Linked DNA regions of Rhizobium sp. N324. The protein of the gene in region 2 interacts with the protein of the main gene of each other region in a pairwise test. Links are inferred from orthologs where the notes say so. Each region holds a gene or a part of one and is shown on either strand. Other genes may lie near its edges.

What was found.
Region 1: the proteins of AMK05_RS11280 (region 2) and mobA interact in binary tests that used the Escherichia coli proteins (3 or more experiments, as listed by UniProt). The link is inferred for Rhizobium sp. N324 from one-to-one orthologs.

What each region holds. Positions count from the first base shown.
Region 1 is NZ_CP013630.1:2,572,968-2,587,515, reverse strand. The notes cover bases 7,076-10,014. They hold mobA (molybdenum cofactor guanylyltransferase MobA), read right to left. Parts: upstream 8,891-10,014; coding sequence 8,261-8,890; downstream 7,076-8,260. Other genes in these bases: AMK05_RS12400 (DMT family transporter), read right to left, coding at 8,900-9,808; mobB (molybdopterin-guanine dinucleotide biosynthesis protein B), read right to left, coding at 7,746-8,264; AMK05_RS12415 (hybrid sensor histidine kinase/response regulator), read left to right, coding at 7,076-7,811. Also shown: AMK05_RS12450 (ATP-binding protein), read left to right, coding at 1-533; AMK05_RS12445 (hypothetical protein), read left to right, coding at 594-869; maiA (maleylacetoacetate isomerase), read left to right, coding at 850-1,485; AMK05_RS12435 (aldo/keto reductase), read right to left, coding at 1,530-2,519; AMK05_RS12430 ((R)-mandelonitrile lyase), read right to left, coding at 2,533-2,928; AMK05_RS12425 (LysR family transcriptional regulator), read left to right, coding at 3,121-4,014; AMK05_RS12420 (ATPase domain-containing protein), read left to right, coding at 4,166-5,677; more of AMK05_RS12415, read left to right, coding at 5,649-7,075; AMK05_RS12395 (SDR family oxidoreductase), read left to right, coding at 10,151-10,918; AMK05_RS12390 (IS1182 family transposase), read left to right, coding at 11,226-12,557; AMK05_RS12385 (glucose 1-dehydrogenase), read right to left, coding at 13,093-13,875; AMK05_RS12380 (SDR family oxidoreductase), read right to left, coding at 14,108-14,548. UniProt on the Escherichia coli protein: Transfers a GMP moiety from GTP to Mo-molybdopterin (Mo-MPT) cofactor (Moco or molybdenum cofactor) to form Mo-molybdopterin guanine dinucleotide (Mo-MGD) cofactor.
Region 2 is NZ_CP013630.1:2,333,195-2,347,706, reverse strand. Bases 7,640-10,542 are described here. They hold AMK05_RS11280 (molybdopterin molybdotransferase MoeA), read right to left. Parts: upstream 9,752-10,542; coding sequence 8,528-9,751; downstream 7,640-8,527. Other genes in these bases: trpC (indole-3-glycerol phosphate synthase TrpC), read right to left, coding at 10,247-10,542; moaC (cyclic pyranopterin monophosphate synthase MoaC), read right to left, coding at 9,748-10,245; AMK05_RS11285 (class I SAM-dependent methyltransferase), read left to right, coding at 7,850-8,509. In the rest of the region: AMK05_RS11320 (CTP synthase), read left to right, coding at 1-39; AMK05_RS11315 (SRPBCC family protein), read left to right, coding at 115-585; AMK05_RS11310 (citrate synthase/methylcitrate synthase), read right to left, coding at 625-1,713; AMK05_RS11305 (citrate synthase), read left to right, coding at 1,797-2,942; AMK05_RS11300 (FecR domain-containing protein), read left to right, coding at 3,049-3,567; AMK05_RS11295 (CHASE2 domain-containing protein), read left to right, coding at 3,572-5,428; AMK05_RS11290 (DEAD/DEAH box helicase), read left to right, coding at 5,528-7,513; more of trpC, read right to left, coding at 10,543-11,059; trpD (anthranilate phosphoribosyltransferase), read right to left, coding at 11,069-12,085; AMK05_RS11260 (peptidylprolyl isomerase), read right to left, coding at 12,094-13,986; AMK05_RS11255 (hypothetical protein), read left to right, coding at 14,207-14,488. UniProt on the Escherichia coli protein: Catalyzes the insertion of molybdate into adenylated molybdopterin with the concomitant release of AMP.

The DNA.
Region 1 (14,548 bases), 240 kb from region 2 along the record:
CGCCCGAGAAAGACAAGCTGATACATGATCTCGGCGAGATCCAGCGCCTCGTCCAGGACGGCATAGCCTATGCGCGCAGCGCCCACGGCAGCGGCGAGAATAATGCCCGCATCGATCTCGCCTCGTTCATCGACAGCATAGCCTACGACTACCAGGACACCGGCAAGGCGGTGACGGTCGTCGGGCCGGTTCAGGGCGCCGCCTCGACCAAGCCGCACGCTCTTCGCCGTATCCTGTCGAACTTCATCGACAATGCCTTGAAGTTTGCGGGTGCTGCCGAAATCAGCGTCGGGCACAACGCGGAAAACGATGTCGTCATCACCGTGATGGATCGGGGGCCTGGAATTCCTGACGAGATGCTCGAAGCCGCCATGCAGCCTTTCTTCCGGCTGGAGCAATCCCGCAACCGGGAGACCGGCGGCACCGGTCTCGGTCTTGCGATCGCCCAGCAGCTGACCGCCAAAATCGGCGGATCCCTTCGGCTCTACAATCGCCCCGGCGGCGGGCTGGCGGCGGAAATCACTCTTCGGTGACGATGGGGCCGCCGGAGAGTTTCCGGCGTTTCTTGTATGGGAAAATACCCTGGATAACGGATGCTACGTTTTGTGACATCACGGCCGATGTCGGAAACATGCCGGATACAACAGTCGGTCAAACACACTCCGTTCAAGCCGGTCGCGGCAGCAGCCATGGAGGATTTGATGCGATTGATGATCATCTGCATTCTGGGAGGGGCGGTTTTCGCCGCGCCCTGCATCTACGACGTAAGCTCGCGGGAACCTTCGCCGCTTGCCGGCCTCGTGACGGCGGCATCCACGGTTTCGTTTCAGGCCATCAGGGAGAAAGACTGTGAAACTCTATCAGAATGAAATTTCCTCGGCGACCTCAAGAGTTCGCATCGCGCTCGCCCTGAAGGGGCTGACGGCCGAGGCGCTGCCGGTCAGCATTCTCGGCGAAGAGGCCGAGAGCCGGCAGGACGGATATCGCAGCGTCAATCCGCAAGGGCTGGTGCCGGCCTTGCTTACGGATGACGGCGTTCTCATCACCCAGTCGCTGGCGATCGTCGAATATCTCGACGAGGTCCAGCCGCAACCGGCGCTGCTGCCCGACACAGCGGAGGGCCGGGCACTGGCGCGGTCGATCGCGCTGGCGATCGCAGCCGAGATCCATGCGCTGCTGCCGCCGCGGATCGGGCTGCATCTGAAAACGACCTTCCAGGCCGATGCCGATGCCATTGCCGCCTGGAGCCGCCATTGGGTCGGTGAGGGAATGGCAGCTGTGGAGACGATGATTGCCGGCCGGAGGCAGGGCGTCTTCGCCATCGGCGACCGGCCTGGCGTTGCCGATATCTTTCTCTTCCCGCAGGCGATCAGCGCCCGCCGCATGGGCTTCGATCTCGCCCGGTGGCCCAATATTGCCGAGATTGTCGGCAGGCTCGAGGCGATCCCGGCTTTCCAGGAGAACGCGCCGGCGCCGAGACGATGACGCGATGAAGAAGCGGCCGCAAACGATGGCGGCCGCTTCTTTTCTCAGCGGTTGACCCTTGCCTGCAGATGCGCGGGATAGCGATCGCCTTCCACCTTGATGCTGGCGAGCGCGCTTTCGATATTGCCGAGATCCTCAACGGTCAGTTCGACGTCGGCGGCTGCGATGTTCTCGTCAAGCCGATGCAGCTTGGTGGTGCCGGGGATCGGCACGATCCAGCGCTTCTGCGCCAGCAGCCAAGCGAGCGCCACCTGGGCAGAGGTGACCTTCTTGTGCGCGGCGATCTCTGCGAGGAGATCGACGAGCACCTGGTTGGCCTTTCGCGCGTCTGCCGAAAACCGCGGCACGATGTTGCGGAAGTCCTTGCTGTCGAAGGTTGTGGTTTCGCTGATCGCGCCGGTGAGGAAGCCCTTGCCGAGCGGACTGAACGGCACGAAGCCGATGCCGAGCTCTTCCAGCACCGGAAGGATCTCCTGCTCGGGCTCGCGCCACCAGAGCGAATATTCGCTCTGCAGCGCCGTCACCGGCTGGACGGCATGGGCGCGGCGGATCGTCTGGGCGCCGGCTTCGGAGAGGCCGAAATGCCGGACCTTGCCTTCCGCAATCAACGCCTTGACCGTGCCGGCGACGTCTTCGATCGGAACATCCGGATCGACGCGATGCTGGTAGAACAGATCGATGACATCGGTCTTCAAGCGCTTCAGCGCCTGGTCTGCAACCGCGCGGATCTGCTCCGGGCGGCTGTTCATGCCGCTCTGGCCGCCATTGGCGTCGAAGTTGAAGCCGAATTTCGTGGCGATCACCACCTCGCTGCGGAAGGGAGCGAGCGCCTCTCCCAAAAGCTCTTCGTTCTTATAGGGTCCATAGGCCTCGGCGGTGTCGAAGAAGGTCACGCCGCGTTCGAATGCCCGCCGGAGCAACGCGATCGCCTCCGGTATGCCGGTTGCCGGGCCGTAACCATAGCTCAGCCCCATGCAGCCGAGACCGATGGCCGAGACTTGAAGTCCGCTCTTTCCGAGTTCACGCTTCTGCATAGACGTTTCCTTTCTAGCCTTGATATTGTCTGTCGGTGACATGCTCCAACCAGTCGACGACCTTGCCGTCGAGCTGTTCCTGGATGGCGATATGGGTCATCGCCGTCGTCGGCGACGCGCCGTGCCAATGGCGTTCACCGGGTGCGAAGCAGACGACGTCTCCGGCGCGGATCTCCTCGACAGGCCCGCCGTCGCGCTGCACGCGGCCGCAGCCCGAGGTGACGATCAGCGTCTGGCCGAGCGGGTGGGTGTGCCAGGCGGTTCGGGCGCCGGGCTCGAAGGTGACGCTCGCGCCGGCCGCGCGTGCGGGGCTCGTCACTGCAAACAGCGGATCGACGCGCACGCTGCCGGTAAACCAGTCGGACGGTCCCTTGGCCGAAGGCTGTGAACCGCTTCGCTTGATGTCCATCTCGTCTTCCTTTCCTGTTGTTGGGGTGCGGTTTCCGCCGGGGCAGACAGTCCGCTTCGGCGGACATGTCGCTTGGGCGGACAGGTCCGCCGGGGGCAGACATGTCTGCCTGGGATGAGAAGCTATTTAGCGCGTGGGCCCGGTCGTGATTAGGTGGTATAAACGGCAAGAACTCATGAGGAAATTTCATAAATGTCGCGTCCCGCCGTCAACGACCTGATCGCCTTTCTTGCCGTTGCGCGCGCGCAGAGCTTCACCAAGGCGGCGGGCAAGCTGGGGGTTTCGCAATCGGCGCTCAGCCACACCATCCGCGGGCTGGAGGAAAGGCTTGGACTGCGCTTGCTGACACGGACAACGCGCAGCGTCTCGCCGACGGAGGCCGGGGAACGGCTGCTTCTTACCATAGGCCCGCGCATCGACGAGATCGAGACCGAGCTTGCGGCCTTGAGCGCGTTCCGGGAGAAGCCGGCCGGCACCGTCCGCATCAATGCCGGCGAGCATGCGGCCGATGCCGTACTCTGGCCGGCCTTGGAAAAGCTCCTGGCTGATTATCCCGATATCAATGTCGAAATCATCGTCGACTACGGCCTGACCGACATCGTCGCCGAGCGCTACGATGCGGGGGTGCGGCTTGGAGAACAGGTGGCGAAGGACATGATCGCGGTGCGCATCGGCCCGGACATGCGCATGGCCGTGGTCGGCGCTCCCGACTATTTCCACACCAGGGCGAAGCCGCTGACGCCGCAGGAACTGACCGACCACAATTGCATCAATCTGCGCCTGCCGACCTATGGCAGCGTCTATGCCTGGGAGTTCGAGAAGGACGGGCGTGAACTCAGGGTTCGCGTCGAAGGACAATTGGTCTTCAACAATATAGCGCTGCGGTTAAGCGCGGTGCTGGCAGGCCTGGGGCTTGCCTACATGCCGGAGGACGTGGTCGCGGCGCATCTGGCCGACGGGCGGCTGGTGCGCGTGCTCGAGGACTGGTGCCTGCCGTTTCCCGGCTATCATCTCTATTATCCGAGCCGCCGGCACACGTCGCCGGCCTTTGCCGTCGTCGTCGATGCGCTTCGTTATCGAGGATAGACGCCGGCAGTTTCGAACGGCGCGGACGGGCGCGCATCCGAGCCGCAGGCGTTCGATCGATCGGCTTTTACCGGAAGCAAAATCACGCCTACCGGCGATTTGACATTCCATCGCTCGCCGCTAATTCCCATTAAAACTGAGGAAACAATGCATGAATACTGCGGCACCTGCCACGAAAGCCCGGACCGGAGTGTCCGGTTTGGACACAATTCTGGCGGGCGGCCTTTCCACTGGCCACGTGTTTCTCCTGGAGGGAAATCCCGGAGCGGGCAAGACGACCATCGCATTGCAGTTTCTGATCGAAGGGGCGCGGCTCGGAGAGCAGGGGCTCTACATCACCCTTTCGGAAACCGAGAGCGAGCTTAGGGCCGGTGCCTCATCGCACGGCATGGTGGTCGACGGCAATATCGAAGTCTTCGAGCTCGTGCCGCCGGAAAGCCTGCTGGATGCCGACCAGCAACAGAGCCTGCTTTATTCGTCGGATCTTGAACTCGGTGAGTCGACACAAGAAATCTTCGCAGCCTTCGAGCGGGTCAAGCCGAGCCGGGTGGTTCTCGACAGCCTTTCCGAAATAAGGCTGCTCGCACAGAGCTCGCTGCGCTACCGCCGGCAGATTCTTGCGCTCAAACATTATTTTGCGCGCCAAGGGGCGACCGTCCTTCTCCTCGACGATCTGACCTCCGACACGCTTGACAAAACAGTGCACAGCGTCGTGCACGGGGTCATTCATCTCGACGAGCTGGCGCCGAATTACGGCGCCGAGCGGCGACGCCTGCGGGTGACGAAATATCGTGGGCAGGCGTTCCGCGGCGGCTATCACGATTTCACCATCCAGACCGGCGGTGTCGTCGTGTTTCCGCGTCTCGTCGCCGCCGAACACAGGTCGAATTATGCTCGCAATCAGCTTTCCAGCGGTATTGCCCGGCTGGACCTGCTTCTCGGCGGCGGGCTCGAACGAGGGTCGAGTACATTGATCCTGGGTCCGGCCGGTACCGGCAAGAGTACTTTCTCGTTTCAATTTCTGATGGCGGCCATCGCACGCGGCGAACGGGCGGCTGCCTTCATCTTCGACGAGGAGCTTGGTTTGCTCTTCACGCGCCTGAAAGCGCTCGGCATGGATCTTGAGGCCCTGAGGGATCAGGGTCTGCTGCATATCGAGCAACTCGATGCCGCGGAACTGTCACCGGGTGAGTTCGCCCATCGGGTCTGTGCTTCCGTTGACAGATCGGGAGCGAAGACCGTCGTCATCGACAGCATCAACGGCTACCAGGCCTCGATGCCGGACGAGAATTCGCTGATATTGCATATGCACGAGCTGCTGCAGTATCTGAACAGGCAGGGCGCCAACACCTTCCTCACCGTTGCCCAGCATGGACTGGTCGGCGACATGAAGGCACCTGTTGATGTGACCTATCTCGCCGACACCGTCATCCTGCTGCGATATTTCGAGGCGGTCGGGCGCGTGCGGCGGGCGGTCTCCATCATCAAGAAAAGGACCGGCCACCACGAGGACACCATCCGGGAATATCGGATCGACGCTGGCGGCCTGACATTCGGAGATCCCATCGTCGGTTTCCAGGGCGTGCTTCGTGGTGTTCCGGAGTTCGTCGCAGCGACCGCTCCGCTTTTGCCCACTGACAGCGAGGACGGCGGCAATTCCTAATCTCCAAGACCCGAAGGCGCTGATCTACGCACCGGCCGGACGCGACGCCCAGGTCGCGGCATCGTTGACCGATGAGGCCGGACTAGCCTCGATAGCTGTTGCCGACCTCACTGTTTTCGCATCATCCCTCGACGACGAAGTCGCGGTTGGCATTTTGACGGAAGAGGCCGTCCGCGGGTGTGACCTGACACCGATTGCTGCATGGGTTGCCGCTCAGCCAAGCTGGTCCGATCTGCCGTTCATCGTCCTCACCCAGCGTGGCGGCGGACCTGACCGAAATCCTGCCGCCGCCAGGCTTTCCGAGCTCCTCGGCAACGTGACTTTTCTGGAGAGGCCGTTCCATGCCACGTCCTTCATCAGCGTTGCGCGGACCGCACTGAAGGGGCGGCTTCGCCAGTATGAAGCGCGCGCCCGGCTGGAAGCTTTGGGAGAGGGAGAGCGGCGGCTGCAGACAGCGCTCGCCGCCGGTCGTCTCGGGGCGTGGGAGCTGGAGCTGTCCTCGATGGTCTTGTCGGCTTCGGCGACCTGTAAGGCAGTCTTCGGCCGAGGGCCGGATGATGAGGTGACGCGTGACGATCTGATCGCAAGCATCCATCCCGACGATCGCGACTTTGTGCTGGCGCGCCTGCGCCAGACAATCGATACCGGCCGCGACTATTCGTTGGAGCACAGGACGCTCTGGCCTGATGGATCACTGCATTGGACCGAGGTTCATGCCCAGCTTTATGCCGACAGATACGGTTCCGCCAGGAAGCTCGTCGGCGTCTGCTCCGATACCACCGCCCGCAAGACCATCGAGGAAAATCTGAGACGGCTCAATGAAACCCTCGAAGAACGCGTCAGGGAGCGGACCAGGGAGGTCAATGCCGCCCACCAGACCCTGCTTGAAGAGGTCGCACAGCGTGAAAGAGCCGAAGAGCAGCTTCGCCAATCCCAAAAAATGGAAGCGATCGGTCAACTCACGGGCGGCGTCGCCCACGACTTCAACAATCTGCTGATGGTCGTTCTCGGAAATCTGGAGCTGCTCGGCAAACACGTGGCCGGAGACGCCAAGGCGACGCGTCTCGTCGACGGGGCGCTTCAGGGCGCGCGCCGCGGGGCGGCGCTGACGCAACGGCTCCTGGCTTTTGCCAGACAGCAGGATTTGCAGGTCAAGCCCGTCGATCTGGCCGAGCTGGTTTCCGGCATGAACGACCTGCTGCGGCGCTCGGTCGGCACTTCGGTCAGCATCGAAACCACCCTGCCGGCAAGATTGCCGCCGGCACTGGTTGATGCGAACCAGCTCGAATTGGCGCTGCTCAACCTTGCCGTCAATGCCCGCGATGCGATGCCGGATGGGGGCGCCGTGTCCATTTCGCTGCGCGAGGAAGAGGTCGTCTGTGGTAACGACCATCTCGGCGAGGGAGCCTATCTTGTCCTAGCGGTGACCGACGGCGGCACCGGCATGGACGCGGAGACGCTGAAGAAGGCCGTCGATCCGTTTTTCTCGACCAAGGAACTCGGAAAGGGCACGGGCCTGGGATTGTCGATGATCCACGGTCTTGCCGTTCAGCTCAATGGCGCACTTATTCTGAAAAGTCAGCTTGGGGTGGGAACGACCGCGGAATTGTGGCTTCCGGCGACCGAACGGTGGCCCGAGCGGCGCGCCGAGCCCGAACTGCCCGCTTCGCCGGCCGCATCCAGGCTGAAGATCCTGCTGGTCGACGACGACGCCTTGATCGCCATGAGCTCGGTCGACATGCTCGAAGATCTCGGCCATGAGGTCGTCGAGGCAAATTCCGGCGCGCAGGCGCTGGAGCTGATCAGGAGCGGTCAGCAGTTCGATCTTGTGATCACCGACTATTCGATGCCCGGTATGACCGGCGCACAGCTCGCCGCGGCGGCGCGGGACATTCATCCGGCGCTGCCGATCGTGCTGGCGACAGGTTATGCCGATCTTCCCGCCGGCACCGATATCGATCTTCCGAGGTTGGGAAAACCTTATGATCAGGCCCAGCTCGCCAAGGAAATCGCCAGGGCGGTGGCCGGCGAGACTTCTCAAGTGCTCGGATCGGGCCGCGCGCGGGGTTCAGGGCTGCTGTTCAAGGCCGACGATCGCTGCGATGAAATCGGCGATGGCGCTTGTGTCGTCTAGATCAAAGACGGGCAGGGCCGTATCCGCAACGGCATGATCGGCGGCGATGGCGCGGATATGAGGGTCGCTCGGCGCCAGCGGCTGGCGATTGGCGGCCTCCAGGCGGCGGGCCTCGATCTTCGGGATCGATTCGCGCTTGTAGCCTTCGATCAGCACGAGATCGCAGGGGGCGAGACGGGCGAGAATTTCCTCGAATTCGGGTTCGGGGGCGCCGCGCAGCTCGTGCATGATGGCGTAGCGCGTGCCGGAGACAATGGTGACCTCGTGGGCGCCGGCCTGGCGGTGGCGATAACTGTCGGCGCCGACCTTGTCGATGTCGAAATCATGATGGGCGTGCTTGATCGTCGAGATCGTGTAGCCGCGGCGGGTGAACTCGGTCACCAGCCGGACGGCGAGGCCGGTCTTGCCAGAGTTTTTCCAGCCGGCGATGCCGAAGATTTTCGGGGCGGTCATGCGCGAAGGGCCTCCAGCCAGCGTTGCGCCTCGACGAGATCATCGGGCGTGTTGATGTTGAAGAAGGGATCGAGCAGGCTGGCGCGGGTCGGATGCAGCGGAAACGCGACTTCCGTTACGTCATGCCGTAACAGGAAGTCACGCACGCGGCGCTTTTCGTCGGCGGCGATCCAGGTTTCGAGATCGGCGGCGAGCGTCACCGGCCAGAGACCGAAGACGGGATGGCTGCGGCCCTCGGAGGCGGCGATGGCGATCTGCGACGGGCGTTCGAGCGCTGCCGCCAGCCGGGCGACGAGATCGGCCGGAAAGAACGGGCAATCCACGGAGACGGTGACGACATGGGTGACCGCGGGCAGGCCGGCGGCATAGACCATGGCCGCATGAATGCCGGCCAATGGCCCGGCCTTGCCGGGGAAACGGTCGGGAACGACGGGAACATCCTCAGTGGCGGTATCGGCATTGACGGCAACGGGAACGACCTGCTGCGAGAGGCGGGTCAGCACATGGCGGAGCAGGCTTTCGGTCCCGAGCATCACGTCCGCCTTGTCGCGGCCCATGCGCTGCGAGCGGCCGCCGGCCAGCACCACGCCTGCTATATCGGATCTGTCGAGCGAGAATTCAGTCATCATCCTGCCTCAAACCGGTGAGCGCGGCGCGGATTCCTGCGCGATCGGCGATACGCGGCGCTTGGCCTCACGATAGAACGTATAGAGGCCGGAAGCGATGACGATCGCAGCGCCGAGCAGCATCAGGCTGTCGGGCACTTCGGCGAAGAAGAAGAAGCCGAGCAGGGAGGAAAAGATCAGGCTGGTATAACGGAATGGCGCGACGAAGGAGATTTCGCCGGTACGCATGGCGAGGATGACCGACTGATAGCCGACGAGCACCAGCACCGAGGCGAGCAGGAGATGCCCGAGCGACGTCGCGCTGACCGGCTGCCAGCCGCCGAGCACCGGGATGAGCAAAGCCCCGAAGAAGGAGATAGAGACGGCGGTGATGACGGTGATCATCAGCGAGGGAATCTCCGGATCGATCGAGCGGGTGGCGAGATCGCGGCCGGCCGTCGTCAGCACCGCGCCGACGCAGAGCAGGGCGGCTGGTGTAAACCCCTCCGGTCCGGGGCGGATGATGATCATCACGCCGACGAGGCCGACCAAGATCGCCGACCAGCGCCGCCAGCCGACCGGCTCGCGGAAGAAGAGTGCAGCACCGAAGGTGACGACCAGCGGCAGCGACTGCAGGATCGCCGAGGCGTTGGCAATCGGCATCACGCCGAGCGCGGTGATATAGGTGACGGCGGAGAGCATCTCGCAGACGATGCGGAGAATGATGATCGGCTTAAGCACCAGGCGCCAGGAGCGCAGCGCGCCCATTTTCCTGGCGATCAGATAGACGAGCAGGCTGGTGAAGAGGCCGCGCAGGAACATGATCTCGCCGGCGTTCATATAGGCAATCACAGATTTGGAGAGAGCATCACTCGCGGAAAAGCCGGCCATCGCCATGCTCATATAGATGGCGCCCTGAGTGTTGCGTGACCGCGGCATGAAGAGATTCCCTTTACCTGTGCGCCCCTTCTTAGTCGGGAAGAACCATGAAGGGAATCGGATGAATGTCACACCCGGGATAAATCGATGATGCGGCGCACAATGGTGCTGACGCTGCGGCAGGTGCATGTTTAAAAACCGCGGCAAGTGAACGTTTTACAATGCGAATTCCGGTATTTCCGATGCGTCGATCGAGGTTTCCGTCCTCGTTTGGCGATGGAGCTGATTGCCGGCCGAAATCATCGATCGCCGCCGGTTTTCGTTCGTCCGCGCGGGAATCGGGTGGCTGTCTTGCCTGATGTTTGCGATCCCTGATGCCTCGACAACAGAGGAGAAACGGACATGACACTTCTGAACGACAAGGTCGCGATCATCACCGGCGCAAGCTCCGGCATCGGCCGCGCGGCGGCCAAGCTGTTTGCACGGGAGGGTGCTAAGCTCGTGGTCACCGGACGGCGACAGGAGGCGCTCAATGCCGTCGTCGCCGAAATCGAAGCGGAGGGCGGGCAGGCTGTCGCCATATCGGGCGATGTCCGGGACGAGGCGCTGCAGGCAAGGCTCACCGATACGGCGGTTTCGCGGTTCGGCAAGCTCGATATCGCCTTCAACAATGCCGGCAGCGTCGGCGAAATGGGCCCGGTGGCGGAACTGTCGCCGGAGGGTTGGCGCGAAACGATCGAGACCAACCTCACCGCCGCCTTTCTCGGCGCCAAACACCAGTCGGCGGCGATGGGAAAAGGCGGCGGGTCGCTGATTTTCACCTCGACCTTCGTCGGCCACACCGCCGGCATGCCCGGGATGGCCGCCTATGCGGCTGGTAAGGCGGGGCTGATCGGCTTCGTTCAGGTGCTCGCGACCGAACTCGGCCGGCAGAACATCCGTGTCAACGCGCTGCTGCCCGGCGGCACCGATACGCCGGCTGCGATCACCAACGCACCCGATGCGACGCCGGAACTGCTCGCCTTCGTCGAGGGGCTGCATGCGCTGAAGCGCATGGCCCGGCCGGAAGAGATCGCCAATGCGGCGCTGTTCCTGGCGTCGGATATGGCGAGCTTCGTGACGGGGACGGCAATGCTGGCGGATGGCGGGGTTTCGATCAGCCGGACGTAGGCTGGGCGAGGGTGGGATCGGCGTGTTGCAGGTCGAGCCACCCGCCCTCGTCCTTCGAGGCTCCGGCCTGCGGCCTGCACACCTCAGGATGAGGGCTGATTGTGGTGCTGTTTGGCTTGATTGATCTTGTGGCGAGTGGCTGGAGGCCACCCTGTGTGCCACGCAGAGTGGGATCTGGCTTGCCGCTTCGCTCTCCGGTGAACCACAAGCAGCGCCCTCTCTCCGACCTCATCCTGAGAGCCTGTGAATGTTTGGTAGCGGAGGCGATTGGATTGTGATTCTGTTGGGTCGTTGATTTGCTTGGGGGATGATGGTGGGCGACGACCTGTTCGAAGGATTGCCGGTGCATGGAGCGCGGCGAAGTGCTCAGGTGGGACGCGGAGCGGCGCGCATGCGTGAGCCGGTGCGCGATCAGATCGAGTTGCGTGCCGTCGATATCGACAGCTTGATCGGCCAGGATCATGCGGTGCGGGTCATTTGGAACTATGTCGAGGGACTGGATCTGAGCACGCTCGAAGATCGGATCAAGGCGCGTGAGCACCGGCCAGGCCATCCACCGATTTCGCCACGGCTTTTGCTGGCGCTGTGGCTCTATGCCAGCAGCGACGGCGTCGGCAGCGCGCGGGCGCTGGAACGGCAGTGCGGGAGCCACGACGTCTATCGCTGGCTGTGCGGCGGTGTCTCGGTGAACTATCACACACTGTCGGATTTTCGGGTTGGTTGCGCCGATTTGCTCGACCGGCTGCTTGCCGAGCATCTGGCGGCGCTTGCCGGTGCCGGCCTCGTCACTCTCGATTGTCTGGCGCAGGATGGCGTGCGGGTCCGGGCAAGCGCGGGTGCGGCCTCGTTCGGCCGCAAAGCGACGCTTGATCGGCATCTTTCCATTGCCGAGGCGGTTGTGGATCAGCTCAAGCACGAGGTCGATGCGCGTTCGGATGCCAGCACTCGGCGCATCGAGGCGGCCAGGGAGCGGGCGGCGCGCGAGCGCGGCGAGCGGCTCAGAGCAGCCCAGGTCGCTCTTGACGAGATCGAGCGCCATCGCCAGGCGCGCGAAGAAAAGCGCGGCAATGGCAAAAAGCCGAAGGAGCCGCGCGCCTCCAGCACGGATGCACAGGCGCGGGTGATGAAGATGGCCGACGGCGGCTTCCGCCCGGGTTATAATGTGCAGGTTGCGAGCACGGCCGGTGAGCAGTTCGTGGTCGGGCTCGAGGTGACCAATGCCGGCTCCGATCGCGGCCTCATGCGGCCGATGCTGGAGCGGTTGCGCGCGCTAAGCGGCCATCTGCCGCGGCGCTATCTCGCCGATGGCGGCTTTGGCAGCGCTGAAGATATCGAGTGGGCGCACGGCGAAGGGGTTGAGGTCTTTTGTCCGCCCACTCAGTCCAAGCACGGAACCGATCCCTTCTTGCCGCGCCGCGGCGACGGTCCGGGTGTGTCGGCCTGGCGGGCCCGCATGGCAAGCGAGGCGGGCAAGGCTCAGTACAAACCCCGATCGATCTGCGAATGCGTCCATGCCCGCTGGCGCAACTGGAATCTGCGACAATTGACGGTGCGCGGCATCGAAAAGGTCCAGGCCGTCGTGCTCTGCTACGCACTCACCAACAATATCTTGCAAGGCCATCGGCTTGCCAAGGGCTGAGCCACTGTCACCACCCAGACACCAACACGCGACCATCCGAACGCAGCGCGCAATCGCCTGACGCTCGACTGCATCGGCCAGCCAAGATCGGCCAAAAACGCGCCGGATTCAAAAGCTTCACAAGCTCTGAGGTGCCCCGCAGGGGCCTCGAAGGACGGGGTCGGCCACTGCCCTGGTGCCTGCTTCTCTTGCCCTTTGCTTTCGCTCAGCGCATTCGCGGCTTTGCCGCTCACCCCCTCATCTGCCTGCCGGCATCGACCGGGGTCGAGCCGTCGGTCTCGACCCGTCCTTCGGACCCCCGCTGGGGAGAAGGGGAATCGTGGTGGCGTCTCACTCCTCTTGAGACCTTTGGTGCAGGGATGTTGATCGTGCAGCTTGCCCCCCTTCTCCCAGCGGGGAGAAGATGCCCTTCAGGGCAGATGAGGGGTGAGGAGCGGCAGCGACGAACGCCTTGAGCGGCAAGCGAAAGGCATATGGCTGCGAAATTATTTCACATTTAGCTTCAGTGCCGTCCCGCCGAAAGCCTCCATCCCACCTACGACATAATCAACCCGCCATCGACATTGATCGTCTGGCCGGTGATGTAGGCGGCGTCGTCGCTGGCGAGGAAGGTGACCAGGCCGGCAACGTCCTCGCCGGAGCCGGCGCGTTTCATCGGGATGCCTTCGACCCATTCCTTCATCAGTTCGCCGGGGGCGTAGTTGCCCAGCAGCTTGCCCCAGGCCTCGTCGTTATAGGCCCACATGTCGGTCTCGATGATGCCGGGGCAGAAGGCGTTTACGGTGATGTTTTCGGTCGCGACTTCCTTGGCCAGGCTCTGGGTGACGCCGACCACGCCCATTTTCGAGGCGGCGTAGTGCGGCGTGAAAATGAAGCCGTCGCGGGCCTGGCCAGAGGCGGTGTTGATGATGCGGCCGCCCCGCTTGTGTTTGCGCATGCGCGATATCGCCTCCTGGGCGCAGAGGAAGACGCCCTTGGTGTTGACGGCCATGACCTTGTCCCACTCGTTCTCGGTGAGGTCCTCGACGCGGGCGATGGTGATGACGCCGGCATTCTGGATCGAGACGTCGACAGAGCCGAATTCCGTCTCGGCCGCATCGTAGAGGGCGATGACGCTTGTTTTGTCGGTCACGTCGCCGATGAAGGAGATCGCCTTGCCGCCTTCGGCCCGGATCTGCTCGGCAACGCCGTGGACCAGATCCTCGTTGGCCGAAACGACGAGATTGGCGCCTTCGCGGGCAAAACGCCTGGCGATGGCAGCGCCGATGCCGCGGCTGCCTCCGGTAATGACGACAGTCTTTTGCTCAAAGCGTTTCATGCTCTTTCCTTTCGGGTATCCGTCGAGGGCCGCAAATCCGCTCAACGGATTCGCGCGGTCTTGAGCGCCAGTGACGGCGTCGGCCTCAGCTCGTTCTATCGGCGGGAAGGGCGGGCAGGCGGCGATATCGCGCCGTCGTGCCCGTTGGTCCCTTCAGCGCCTCGATCTCAGCCAGGGAGGAAGCGAGATCGGTTCATGTTCCAGTTGCCGGCAACGAGCTTTGTAATCCGCATCACCAGCAGCAGAAACCACCGTCGACGAGAAGATCGACGCCGGTGACGAAACTTGCCGCATTCGACAGCAGGAACACCGCCGGACCGACCATCTCGTCGACCGCTGCCATGCGCTGCATCGGCGTCTGCTCCTCGAAAAGCTTGGTCTGATGAACCATCTCCGGACGGGTGTTCATCGGCGTTGCCGTGTAGCCGGGGGAGATGGTGTTGACGCGAATGCCGCGGCCGACCCATTCCATCGCCATAGACTTCGACATATGGATGACGCCCGCCTTGGAGGCGTTGTAATGCGCCTGGCTCAGGCCCCGGTTGACGATCACGCCGGACATGGAAGCGATGTTGACGATGGAGCCGCGTCCATTCTTCAGCATGGCGCGGGCCTCGGCCTGGCAGGAAAGAAAGATGCCCTTCAGGTTGATATCCATCAACGTCTGGTATTG
Region 2 (14,512 bases):
TTCATCGAAGCGGCGACGGAACAGAGCCGCCTCGTCTGACCACAATGACGATCCAGATCGCGCGATTTCAAGCGCGATCTGGGCAAGTGCTTGCTGTGCTCTATTTTGCCGGGCATGGCCACCCGACGCAGCACCACCGTTTCGCGCTTCATCGCCGCGCCGCCTCAGCGCATCTACCGTGCTTTCCTCGATGCAGAGGCGGTCGCCACCTGGCTTCCACCCGGTTCGATGAAGGGTATCGTCCATGCCTTCGACGGCAGGGAAGGCGGCGCGTTCAGCATGTCGCTGGTCTATGCCGATGAAGAGGCGTCGCAGCCAGGCAAGACCTCCGACAAGACCGACAGGTTCGAGGGCCGTTTCGCGAGGCTGGTGCCTGACGAACGGATCGTCTGGGCCACGGTCTTCGATTCCGACAACGAAAGCTTTTCCGGTGAGATGACGGTCAGCACGACATTGGCGCCTGTGGAGGGTGGCACCGCTGTGACGATGGTCTGCGACAACGTCCCCTCCGGCATCCGCCTTGAAGACAATGAGGAAGGCTGCCGTTTGACGCTCGGCAACCTCGCCGCTTTCGTCGGCGGCTGAGATTCGGCGGCAGGGCTGCCCCGCCGCCGAAGCCAATCGTCAGGCCGCGGCCGGCAGCGGGCCGATATAGACCGAGCGCGGACGAATCAGCCGGCCGTCGAGCGCCTGTTCGCGCGCATGCGCCAGCCAACCGACGGTGCGGCCAATCGCAAAAACGCCGGTGAAGGCGTCCCGCGGGAAGCCCAGCGCTTCGAGCAGCAGCGCGGTGTAGAATTCGACATTGACGTCGAGCGGCCGGTTCGGTTTGCGTGCTTTGAGGATCGCCAAGGCAGCAGCCTCCACGGCTTCGGCCAGCGCACCGCGGGTGCTGTCCACCTGCTCCGAGGCAATCAGCGGCCTCAGCGCGCCTTTCAACGCATCGGCGCGCGGATCGCGGACGCGGTAGATGCGGTGGCCGAAGCCCATCAGCCGTTCGCCGCGATCAAGCGCTCCGCCGAGCCATTGGCCGGCATTCTCGGCGGTTCCGATCGAATCCAGCATGTCGAGCACCGGCCCCGGCGCCCCGCCATGCAACGGTCCCTTCAGTGCGCTCACCGCCGCCAGGACCGAAGAGGTAAGGCCGGCCTGGGTCGAGGCGATGACGCGCGATGCGAAGGTCGAGGCATTGAGGCCATGGTCGGAGATCGTCACCAGATAAGTATCGAGCGCCGCCGTCTGCTCCCTGGTCGGCAATTGTCCGGTCAGCATGCGCAGGATATCGGCCGCCTGCGGCAGCGAGACCTCGGGCGCGATCGGTTTTTCACCGCGCTGCAGGCGCAGAACCGCGGGGAGGAAGACCGCGGGCGCCGCCAGGAGGCTCAGCGCGGTATCGAGATCCTCGCCATCGGGCAGCCGGGCGATCAGCGCCCGCATCGCATCGACCGGCGGCAGCGCCAGTATCGAGGCATCGGCCGCCTCGACATGGTGGAAAATCCCGGCTCGCACTTTCGCCAGCCACTCGCGCAATTGCGCTTCATCGAAGCTTCGCTCCATCAGCCCGTCGAGCAGCAATGCGGCGACACCCTCATAGCTGCAGTCTGCGACCAGATGATCGAGCGATACGCCACGAATGATCAGCCGCCCCGCTTCGCCATCGACATCCGAGAGCTGCGTTTCGGCGGCAATGACGTCTTCCAAGCCATTTTTCATGTTGTTTCTCCTTTACGACAAGGATGATCCGACCTACTCTCATTGACGTCAATCTTGATGTAATCGATCAACATGAGGCGTCGATGCCGTGGCTGACTGCCGAGGAAGCGCTGCAGGCGCTGAAGACCAAGCCGCAGACGCTCTACGCCAATGTCAGCCGCGGGCGCATCCGCGCCAAACCCGATCCCGCAGACCCGCGCCGCAGCCTCTATCAGGCTGAGGACGTGAAGCGGCTGGCCGAACGCCATGCCGGCCGCCGCAAGGCCGAAACGGTTGCCGCCGATGCGATCCGCTGGGGCGACCCGGTGCTGTCCTCGGCGATCTCCACCATCACAGCCGGACGGCTTTTCTATCGCGGACGAGACGCGGCCGATTTTTCCGAGGCGGCGACGCTGGAGCAGACGGCGGCATTGCTCTGGAACGGTGCGGAAGCACTTGCTTCCGCCACTGCAGCGGACCATGCGGCTCCATCGCTCCAGGCTGCATTCCTGGCGCTTGCCGGGCGAGTGACATCCGATCTGCCGTCACTCGGCCGCTCGCAAGCAGTGCTTCGCCGGGAAGCCGGCGGGGTGCTCTCTACGGTCGCCGATGCGCTGGCGCCGGGGCCCTCAGACCAGCCGCTGCATTTGCGGCTTGCAGAGAGCTGGCAGCGGCCGGATGCTGCCGATTGCCTGCGCCGGGCGCTGGTGCTGCTTGCCGATCACGAACTCAACGCCTCGACCTTTGCGGCACGGGTGACGGCATCGGCGGGCGCCGCCCTTTCGGCGGCCGTGCTTTCCGGGCTGGCGACGCTGACGGGGCCCCTGCATGGCGCCGCCTGGCAGGGCGTCGACAGCTTGATCGCGGTGGCTGCCACCCTTGGGGCGGACCAGGCGATCCGCCGCACGCTTGCCCAAGGCCATCGCCTGTCGGCCTTCGGCCATCCGCTCTATCCCGACGGCGATATCAGGGCGCACGCGCTGCTTTCGCATTTCCCCCTGCCGCAGCCGTTTGCCGAGGTGCGGCAGACCGGCGAGGAGATGGTCGGCGAGAAGGTCAATGTCGACTTCGCGCTTGCCGCCATGGCCGCCGCTTTCGATCTGCCGCGGGAGGCGCCGATCATCCTGTTTTCGCTTGCCCGTTCCACCGGCTGGCTGGCGCATGCGATGGAGCAGATCGATAGCGGCGACTTGATCCGGCCGCGGGCGCGTTATGCCGGGCCGGTGCCTGAAACCACCACCAGCCCCTAAGAATTGCCTAGGGAAATATCCGAATTCGGCTATCATGCCCGACATGGAAGAAGACGGTTGGCGGGCGCTTTCGAAAAAGCTGTCCGCGCGATCATGGGGGCTTTCCATGCATAGGACCTTTCGCAGCCTGCTTGCCGCCGCACTTGCTGTCGGCCTCATTCCGCATGGAGCGGCCGTTGCGCAGTCTGCCGGCTGCACGATCGCGCGCGACGCCGGCGCCCGCCAGGTGTTCACCTGTCCAGGCGGGGTCAAGATCACGGCGGAGGCTGGCGCTTCCTTCCGCCTTGCCGACCGCAACCGTGACGGCAGCCCTGATTCGGCATCGCTGCGGCGCAAGGCGATCCTCGTCGATGTCGACGGCAGCCAGCATGTGGGCGGTTTCCAGGTGGTGACGCCGCAGGCGATCGCTGCGGTGCGCGGCACGCAATGGGCCGTCGACGTCGCCAGTGGCAAGACTTCGGTGCTGGTCGTCAGAGGCAGTGTCGCCGTCCGCCGGCCGGTCGGCGAGCAGGTGGTGCTGTCGCCGGGCGAGGGCGTCGACGTCAGCGGCGGCAGGGAACCGCTCGTCGTGCGTCGCTGGCCGGCGCCGCGCGTCGCCGCCCTTCTTGCCCGACTCGGCCAATAAATCCATGAACCATCGCCTGCAGACGGTGATCGCGCTGCTGCTCGCCGGTCTTTGGGGGGCGGCACTCGGCTATGCCAATCTCAATGGCGGAAGCGGGCTGCTCGACCGGATGGAGGCCTCGCTTGCCGACATCCGCAGCGTCGTCATCGGGGCGAAGACGCCGCCTCCCGTCGTCTCGATCGTCGCCATCGACGACCGCACCGCTGCCACCCACGGCTATCCGCTTGATCGGGCCACGCTTGCGCGCTTGGTCGGCGCAATCACCGCCTTAAAGCCGAAGGCGCTGGCGCTCGACATTCTGCTCGTCGATCCGGGGCCGGAGGAGGGCGATGCGGCGCTGGCTGCCGCCCTTGCCGAGGGTCCGAGCGTGATTGCCGCCGCGGCTACCTTTGCCAGGAGCCGCCAAGAGGTCAGCAATGCGGCGAACGATCCGCTTGCCGCCATCCCCGAGGCAAACCAGATTCTGTTGCCGCTTCCCCGCTTCGCCGAAGCCGCCGCGGTCGGCATCGTCAATGTCGCCACCGATCAGACCGGCACGCCGCGCTTCATCCCGCTGATTTCGCGTGGTGCGGATCGGCTGGATCCGGCCTTTCCGCTGCGTGCCGCGTCGGTGGCGCTCGGCGCCGATCCCAGCATCGAGCCCGATGCCATCATGCTCGGAAAGCTGCGTATCCCCACCGATATCGGCCAGCGCCTGCCGGTGACTTTCTACGGCGGGCGCGGCAGCATCTCCACCTTGAGCGCCACCGATGCGCTGGATGGCAAGCTTTCTGGAGATGCCGTTGCCGGCAGGATTGTCGTCATCGGCTCGACGGTCACCGGCGGTGGCGACGTCTTCCCGACGCCGTTCGACCCCGTCATGCCTGGTGTCGAGGTGATGTCGACGGCAATCACCCATCTCGTCAGCGGCGACGGCATGGTGCGCGACCACCGGATCCGCCTGATCGATGCCGGCACCGCCGTCGGGCTGCCGCTCGTGCTCGTTTCGCTGATTGCCTGGCGGCGGAGTGCTGCGGGCTATGTCATCATCGTGCTGACGCTGATCGTCTGGGCGGTGCTCAATCTGTCGGCCTTTGCGCATGGCTACTGGCTGAGCGCGGCGCTGCCGATCGCCGCAGCGCTGCCGCCGGCGCTGATCTTCGGCGCGGCCGAACTCTGGCTCGATCGCGGCCGCGCCCGCCATTTCGCCGAGCAGAGCGCGCTCTTGCAGCGCATCGAGGCGCCGGGTCTCGGCGAGTGGCTGGCGCGCAATCCGAATTTTCTTGCCCAGCCGGTGCGCCAGAACGCCGCCGTCATCTTCATCGATCTCTCGGGGTTCACCGGCCTCAGTGAAAATCTCGGGCCGGTCAAGGTCAGCGAGGTGCTGAGCGGTTTCTTCGAACTGATCGACGAGGAGGCGCGCGCTCACGGCGGCGCCATCACCAGCTTCATGGGCGACGGGGCGATGATCCTGTTCGGCTTGCCGGAGCCTGCCGCTGACGACGCCGCCCGGGCCGTCGCCTGCGCCGTCAGCCTGTGCGAGCGCACCCGGGCCTGGCTTCAGGCGCATGCGGGATTTGCCGAGAAGAAAATCGGCTTCAAGGTCGGCGCCCATTGTGGGCCGATCGTTGCCTCGCGGCTCGGCACTGGCGACCGGCAGCAGATCACGGCGGCGGGCGACACCATCAATGTCGGCAGCCGGCTGATGGAGGTGGCCGCCCTCCATGGCGTCGAGCTGGCGCTGAGCGCTGAAATCGTCCGTGCGGCAGGCCCCGACAGCGTGCTGCTGCGGGCCGGCCGCATGGAGGGTCCGTTGGAAACGGCGCTGCGCGGCCGGGCGAGCCATATCGACACCTGGCTGTGGCGCAGCCGCACGCTTTGACAATCGCCGCCGGAGCGGCTAGGAACGGCGCAAATACCCCGCCGGCTGGCTCCGGCCATGGCGCATTTCGCGCCTGACAGCTCCGAAAGATCGAAACCCATGACAGAATTCAACGGCGTCGTTCCGGCGATCGCCAAGGCGTTGCAGAAGCGCGGTTACGCCGAACTCACCCCGGTGCAGAAGGCGATGCTCGATCCCAACCTCGCCGCCTCCGACGCGCTGGTCTCGGCCCAGACCGGCTCCGGCAAGACCGTCGCTTTCGGCCTGGCGCTGGCGCCGACGCTGCTTGAAGGCACGGAGCGCTTCGGCAATGCCGGCGCGCCGCTCGCGCTTGTCATCGCCCCGACGCGCGAACTTGCCCTGCAGGTGAAGCGGGAGCTCGAATGGCTCTATGAGATGACCGGCGCCGTCATCGTCAGCTGCGTCGGCGGCATGGACATCCGCAGCGAGCGCCGAGCGCTCGAACGCGGCGCGCATATCGTCGTCGGCACGCCCGGTCGTCTCTGCGACCATATCCGCCGCCGGGCGCTCGACATGTCGGAACTGAAGGCCGCCGTGCTTGACGAAGCCGACGAGATGCTCGATCTCGGATTCCGTGAAGATCTGGAATTCATTCTCGATTCGGCGCCGGACGAACGCCGGACGCTGATGTTTTCGGCAACCGTGCCGGCCGCGATCGCCAAGCTTGCCAAGAGCTACCAGCGCAATGCCGTGCGCATCAGCACCGCCGCCGAGGAAAAGCAGCATATCGACATCGAATATCGCGCGCTGATGGTGGCCCCGAGTGACCGCGAGAACGCGATCATCAACGTGCTGCGCTATTACGAGGCGACCAACGCCATCGTCTTCTGTTCGACGCGCGCTGCCGTCAATCATCTCACGTCGCGTTTCAACAACCGCAATTTTGCCGTGGTGGCGCTTTCCGGCGAGTTGACGCAGAACGAACGCAGCCATGCACTGCAGGCGATGCGCGACGGCCGCGCCCGCGTCTGTATTGCGACCGACGTCGCTGCCCGCGGCATCGATCTGCCGGGCCTCGATCTGGTCATCCACGCCGACCTGCCGACCAATCCGGAAACGCTGCTGCACCGCAGCGGCCGCACCGGCCGGGCCGGGCGCAAGGGTATCAGCGCCATGATCGTGCCGCTGAATGCACGGCGCAAGGCCGAGCGCCTGCTCGAGAATGCCGGTATTTCGGCCGCCTGGGCTCGCCCGCCATCGGCCGAAGAGGTGAATGAGCGCGACGACGAGCGGCTGCTCGCCGATCCGATCTTCAGCGAAGCGCCGCAGGAGGAAGAGCAGGGGCTGGTGCAGCAGCTGCTTTCCAGCCACGGCGCCGAAAAGCTCGCCGCCGCCTTCCTGCGTCTCTACCGCACCAATCATTCGGCGCCGGAGGACCTGATCGAGGTCACCGTGCAGGATGGGGGCAGCCGCAAGCGCCGCGACAATGCCGAGTCTTACGAGCCGGCGCAGAAGGGACCGCGCGAGGATTTCGGCGCCAGCGTCTGGTTCTCCGTCTCGGTCGGGCGCAAGCAGAATGCCGAGCCGCGCTGGCTGATCCCGATGCTCTGCCGCAACGGCAATGTGACGAAGCGCGAGATCGGCGCGATCAAGATGCAGCCCGAGGAAACCTTCGTGGAGATCGCGGCAGCGAGTGCCGAAAGCTTCCTGGCGGCGATCGGTCCGAACAAGGCGCTCGAACGCGGCATCCGCGTGACCAGGCTTTCCGGCACGCCGGATTTCAGCCGGGCGCCGTCGCCGAAGCCCTACGCTGGCAAGTCGTCGCGTGACGAACGGCCGGGTGACACGTTCCGCGACGAACGCCCGAAAAACAAGTTCGGCAAGGGTCCGGGCGGCGGATATGCTGCAGCCGACAATAGCAGCCAGGAAAGACGCGATAGCAAACCCTGGAGCAAGAAACCCGGCAAGCCCGGCTTCGATGGTCCGAAATTCGACAAGCCGAAATACGACAAGCCCAAATATGAAGGCGGCAAATCCGAAGGCGCCAAATCCGAACGCCCGAAATTCGAGGGCAAGGGTGGCGCCGGGCCGAAGAACAAGTTCTCGAAGAAGAAGCCCGGCTGATTGTGCCGTAGCCCTTCGCCGGTCGAGGCGGAGGGCTTTATTCCTAGAACAACGGCATGCGGCATTCGCATGAGGTCTTTTGAATCGGATTTCGCAATGGGGCAGCACTGCTGCCTGGTTGGCGAAGGCTGCCCCTCACCCTAACCCTCTCCCCGTAAACGGGTAGAGGGGACGTGCCAAACGCAGCGTTAAAGTTGAGGGGGCGGGTGCGGCATATCCCCTTCGCCCCGCTTGCGGGGAGAAGGTGCCGGCAGGCGGATGAGGGGCAGACGGCGATCTCTTAGGACGACAATTTTCTACTACTTGTGTCTAAATGAGGCAGGGAGCATGACGAAGATGAAACGCTCCGGCACGCCGTGTCCCGATCCGGCCGCCTTCATCCAGGCCCATCTGCCGATTTCACCCGTTCCGCTCATTCCCGAAATCCTGCTGCATACGGCGGGGCCTGCGAGCGGGCTCTGGCGGCTTGCCGGCCGCGAAGAAGGCGATCCAGCGCCCTATTGGGCCTACCCCTGGGCCGGCGGCGCCGTGCTTGCCCGTCATCTGCTCGACCGTCCTGAAGTGGTCGCCGGCCGTCGCGTCCTTGATCTCGGCTCCGGCTCCGGGCTCGTCGCCATTGCGGCGGCAAAGGCCGGAGCTGCCGCGGTCACGGCGGTCGATGTCGATGCCAACGCCATTGCCGCAATCGGCCTCAACGCGGCGATCAACGGCGTGAACATCCTGGCCGTCGCCGTCGATATCATCGAGGCACCGCCGCCGGAGGAGACCGATATCCTCGCCGTCGGCGATCTGTTCTACGATTCCGCGCTTGCATTGCGGGTGATGGCTTTCCTGCGGCGTTGCCAGGCCTCCGGCATCGAGGTGCTGATCGGCGATCCCCATCGCGCCTACCTGCCGCAGGGCGCACTTCAGCGTATCGCGACGCATGCGGTTGCGGATTTCGGCGCAGGGTCCAGCGACGGGGTAGTGCAGGCGGGCGTTTTTTCCCTTTCCTGAAGCAGGTGACGGCCTGAGCTATACCAGAAGATCCGGCCGCAACAGCATGACCGGGCAGGGCGCTCCGGCCGGTAGCTCCGGCGCATGCGGCGGGCGGATGATGAGGCAGTCGGCTTGGGCAAATACCTTCATCATCGAGGAGTCCTGTTTGCCGAAGGGTTCGGCGAGCCAGTCTCCGGCGGCGGATTTCGAGAGTTTCGACCTGATATAGTCCTGGCGGTGGTCGTTGGCGCGTAGCGTCACGGCTGCCTCCACCATTGCCTCGCGCTGCACCGGCGGCAGGGAAGCGAGTTTGCGGATCAGCGGCTCCAGGAACAACAGGGCGCAGACCAAGCTCGAGACCGGATTGCCGGGCAGGCCGAGCACATGGGTCTCGCCGAAGCTGCCGACCATCAGCGGTTTGCCGGGGCGCATGGCGATACGCCAGAAGTCCAGCTGCATGCCGGCCTCGATCAGCGTTGCCTGTACCAGGTCATGGTCGCCGACCGAAGCGCCGCCGAGCGTGACGATGACGTCGGCCTTGGCGTCTCGCGCCGCGTCGATCGCCGCCGTGATCCTGGTCTTATCATCAGGCACGATGCCGAGATCGAGCACGTCGGCGCCGGCTTTGCGGGCAAGGGCTGCGATACCGAACGTATTGGATGCGATGATCTGCGAAGGGCCGGGCGTGCTTCCGGGCGGCAGCAGTTCGTCGCCGGTTGCGAGGATGGCGATCAGCGGGCGTTTGAGGACCTCGACATCGGGCCGGTTCATGCCGGCAGCAACCGTCAGTCGCGAGAAATCGAGCACGGTGCCGGCCGACAGCACCGCTTCGCCTTCGGCAAAATCCTGGCCGCGGGGACGTATGTGCTGGCCCTGCCGGACCGGGAAATTGGTTCGGATGCCGCCCTCGATCTTCTCGGCATCCTCTTGCAGCAGGACGCTGTCGGCGCCCGACGGAACCGGAGCGCCGGTGAAAATGCGGACGGTCTCGCCCTTGCCGACGCTTCCTTCAAAGGCATGGCCGGCTGAAGATGTGCCGATGACCTTCAGCACGGCGCCCGGGTCCGGCGCGTCGTCGCGGCGTAGCGCATAACCATCCATGGCCGAGGCGTTGAAGGGCGGTTGGGTTATCGCGGCCTTGAGATCGACGGCCAGGACGCGGCCTTCGGCCTCGGCGAGCGGCAACGTCTCCGATACCGCGACTGGCCTTGCGCGAGAGAGCAAGCGGCTTAAGGCCTCAGTGACCGGGAGAAGGTTCATCTCGCCTCCGGATGGCGAAAATCGCCCGACTTGCCGCCGGATTTTTCCAGCAGCCGGATGCCGCCGATCTCCATTGCCTTGTCGGCGGCCTTGGCCATGTCGTAAATGGTGAGGCAGGCGACCGAGACGGCGGTCAGCGCCTCCATCTCCACACCGGTCTTGCCGGTCAGCTTGGCGGTTGCCGTGACGCGCAGGCCGGGAAGGGCGGCATCTTCCTCGATCTCGACCGTAACCTTGGTCAGCATCAGCGGATGGCAGAGCGGGATGAGATCGGCGGTGCGTTTGGCCGCCATGATGCCGGCAAGGCGCGCCGTGCCGATGACGTCACCTTTCTTGGCATCGCCCTGGCGGATCAGCGCCAGCGTTTCCGGCGCCATCTTCACATGGCCCTCGGCCGTGGCGATACGCACCGTCTCGGCCTTATCCGAGACATCGACCATATGCGCCTCGCCGGAGGCATCGATATGCGTGAGGCCGGGCTTTCCGCCGCTCATGTCATTCGGCCGCGATGGCGGCTTCGCCGAAGAGCAGCGCGCGGGTGGCGGCCGTCACATCGTCCTTTCGCATCAGGCTTTCGCCGACCAGGAAGGTGCTGATATCCACGGCCTGCAGGCGCTTGCAATCGGCATGGGTGAAGATGCCGCTTTCGCCGATGAGGAGGCGGTCTGCCGGAACCATGGAAGCAAGCGTCTCGCTGACCGACAGGCTGACCTCGAAGGTGCGCAGATTGCGGTTGTTGATGCCGATAAGCGGCGAGGACAGCTTCAGCGCCCGCTCCATCTCCTCGGCGTCGTGGACCTCGACCAGCACGTCCATGCCGAGCGAGAACGCTTCGTCCTGCAGACGCTCTGCATCGTCATCGGTGAGCGACGCCATGATGAGCAGAATGCAGTCAGCCCCCCAGGCGCGCGCCTCATGGACTTGATAAGTCTCGAACATGAAATCCTTGCGCAAGGCGGGCAGGGCGCAGGCGGCCCGTGCCGCCGTCAGGAATTCCGGCGCACCCTGAAAGCTCGGCGTATCGGTCAGCACCGAAAGGCAGGCCGCGCCACCGGCTTCGTAGGCCTTCGCCAGCGCCGGCGGATCGAAATCCGGACGGATCAGCCCCTTCGACGGGCTTGCCTTCTTGATCTCTGCGATCAGGCCGAAATTGCCGGCGTCACGCTTGGCCGTCAGCGCTTTGTAAAAGCCGCGCGGCGCGGACTGGCCGGCCTGCATCGCCTTCAGCTCGGCAAGCGACACCGCAGCCTTGGCGGCCGCGATCTCCTGACGCTTGTAAAGTTCGATCTTCTTCAGGATATCGGTCATCGGGCAATCCTAGTCGATATCGTTGGACACGGCGATGAGTTTGTCGAGAGCGAGTGCGGTGGCGCCGCTATCGAGCGACTGCGCCGCCAGCGTCATGCCGTCGCGAATCGTCTCAACCTTGCCCGCGATCACAAGCGAGGCGGCAGCATTGGCGAGCGAAATATCGCGATAGGCATTCTTGGCGCCGCTCAGCACCTCGCGAAGCGCTGCGGCATTGGCGACGCCGTCACCGCCCCTGATGTCGGCGAGCACGCAGGGGCTGACGCCGAAATCGGCGGGCGACAGCTCGAAGGTGCGGATCTTGCCGTCTTCGAGCGCGGCCACCTTGGTGATGCCTGTCGTGGTGATCTCGTCGAGGCCGTCGCCATGGACCACCCAGACGCATTCGGAGCCGAGATCGCGCATGACTTCGGCAAGCGGCACCAGCCATTGCGGCGAGAAGACGCCGAGCAGCTGGCGCCGGACGCCGGCCGGACTGGAAAGCGGGCCCAACAGGTTGAAGATGGTGCGGGTGCCGAGTTCGACACGGGAGGGGCCGACATGGCGCATGGCGGAATGATGAAGCTGCGCGAACATGAAGCCGACGCCGGCCTCGCTGATGCAGCGGGAGATGATCTCGGGACCGACATCGAGCTTGACGCCGAGTGCGGCCAGATTGTCCGCCGCGCCCGATTTCGAGCTCAGCGCCCGGTTGCCGTGTTTTGCGACAGGAACACCGGCGCCGGCAACGATCAGCGCCGCCAGCGTCGAGATATTGTAGGTGCCGCTGGCATCGCCGCCGGTGCCGACGATGTCGATCGCGTCGGCCGGCGCCTCGACGGTCAGCATCTTCGAGCGCATCGCGGTGACGGCGCCGACGATCTCGTCGACGGTTTCGCCACGCACGCGCAGCGCCATCAGGAAGCCGCCGATCTGCGAGGGCGTCGCCTGACCGGACATCAGGATGTCGAAGGCGGCGCGGGCCTCGTCACGCGTCAGCGGCTCGCGGCTTGCAGCCTTGGCCAGGAACGGCTTCAGATCGGTCATAAGGCCTCCTAACGAAGCGTCGCCTGTTCGGCTAGCGTCTGGTTGATCTGCGCGCCGTACTGCGTCTGCAGCAGGTTGACCATCTGATCGAGAATATCGTCGCCGGCGGCGTTGGCCATGGCGGTGATCTGGGCATCGCGGTTGTTCAGCGCGTCGCTGGTCGGCTCGCTGTTGACTTCGGTGACCTTCATCAGGATCTGCGTCGAGGGATCGGCGCCGACAGCGCTCGCGACCGCATCGATCGGGCCGGAGAAGGCGGCGGTGACGCCGGCGCGGCCAAGCACCGGGTCATCGGTGGAGCGGGTGACGCCGCTCTTGCTTTCGACGGCGATGCCGAGCGGCGCTGCGATATCGGCAAGCGCGGTGCCCTTGGCGGCTTCGGCCTTCAATGCGTCGGCCTTCTTGGCGAGTTCGACCTTCTGCTGTTCCGCCGTCCAGTCCTCTACCGCTTTTTCCCGCACTTCGGCCACCGGGCGCTCGCGGGTCGGGGTAATTTCGCGAACGTTGAACCAGACATAGCCGTCATTGCCGATCGGCAGCGGCGGCGCATCGACGCCGACCTCGGTCTTGAAGGCTTCGCCAAGCAGCTGCTGCTTGACGGGAATATCCTTGACCTCTTTGCCGTCCTTGTCGGCGCCGGTCATATCGACGGCGTCGACGGTCACGGCCTTCAGTTTCAGCTGGCCGGCGATATCCTCGAGCGTGGCGCCGCCGGCGCGCAGATCCTCGATGCGGTCATGAACGTTGATTACTTCCTGCGAGGCATTGGAAAGCGCCAGCTGCTTGCGGATGTCCTCCTTCACCTCATCGAAATTCTTGGTGGTTTCCGGCTTGATGTTGGTGACGCGCAGGATGACGGAGCCGAAGGAGCCATCGACGACAGGTGTCGTGCCGCCATCCTTCGAAACTGCGAAGGCCGCGTCGGCCACGGCCTGGTCGGGTACCTTGTCCTTGGTGAATTCGCCGAGCAGCACGTCGCTTGCCGTCTTGCCCTGGTCGGAGACCAGCTGGTCGAAGCTGGTGCCGCCCTTCAGCGCCGCTTCGGCAGCGGTGGCAAGATCCTTGCTGGCAAAGGTCAGCTGTTCGATGGTGCGGCTTTCCGGCGTGCGGTAGGTATCCTTGCTCTTGTCGAAGGCTTCGTGGATCTGATCGTCGGTGACGGTCGCGGCGTCGGCGATATCGGCGGGCTGCAGCGAGAGATAGACGAGTTTGCGATACTCAGGCGCCTGGTAGCGCTGCTTGACGCTCTCGAACCACGCTGCCAGCACATCGTCGGCAGGTGCCTTGATCGGTTCGATATTGGCGTTGGTGAGCAGCAGATAATCGATGCTGCGGCTTTCATTGCCATAGAGCTTCAGCGCGTCGACCAGCGTCTTCGGGGCGGTGAAGCCGTTCGATATGGCATCGACGACCTGGCTGCGGACGGCGACCTTGCTGCGCTCCTTGATGTAATCGTCCTGGCGGATATTGGCATTGCGCAGCCGCGAGACGAAGAGTTCACGGTCGAACTTGCCGTTGACGGCCTTGAAAGCCGGATCGTCGGCGATCAGCTGGGCGAGGCGGTCTTCGGACAGGCCGAGGTTCATGTCTTCGGCGAGCTGGTCGAGCGAGGCGCCGGCAACGAGTTGGGCGAGCACCTGTTGCTCGACGCCGAAGGCGCGGGCCTGTTCCGGGGTGAGGCGCATGCCGAACTGCTGGCCGAGGCTTGCCACCTGGCGCTGGTAGGCGAGGTGGAATTCGTTGACGTCCACATGCTGATCGCCGACGGTCACGACCGTGGTGCTGCTGCCGCCCGACAAGAGCTGATGCGACACGCCCCAGGCGCCGAAGGAGACGACGAGGAGAAGCAGGAGCAGCTTGGCAACCCAGGTCTGAGCAGCTCTTCTCAGGATATGGAACATGGAAACGCAAACCTCGCAGTATCATTAGAGCCGCGCGCGGGCGGACATTCGACGTTCCTTAAAACAAACCCGACAGGAAATGAAGGGTTTGTCACACGAAAAGCTGCACAAGCGCGCCGCTTATCCGCGGCGGCTTTGCGGCCAACAAAAGATCGGTTGCGGGGGAACCTTTCGGGCCGCCATTTCGTTGAAGCGGCATCCCATGCAACAGGAGCAGACCATGGCTGATTTGAAAACCGCTTCCGCCGAATCCACCGCTGCGCGCGTCAAGGCTGATATGGCAGCAGACGACCTGTCGGCGCAGGTCGCAGCCCTTCGCAACGATCTCTCCCGGCTGACGGAAAGCGTGGTCGCGCTCGGGCAGGGGGCAAAGTCGGCGGTGACCGACGAGGCGTCGCTGATGACGGAACAGCTGCGTGACAAGGTTCGTGAAGAGCCGCTCATGGCGCTCGCGGTGACGGCAGGCATCGCCTATGTTTTCGGCCTGCTGAGCCGCCGCTGAAAGACAATTCGGGAAAGACAAAAG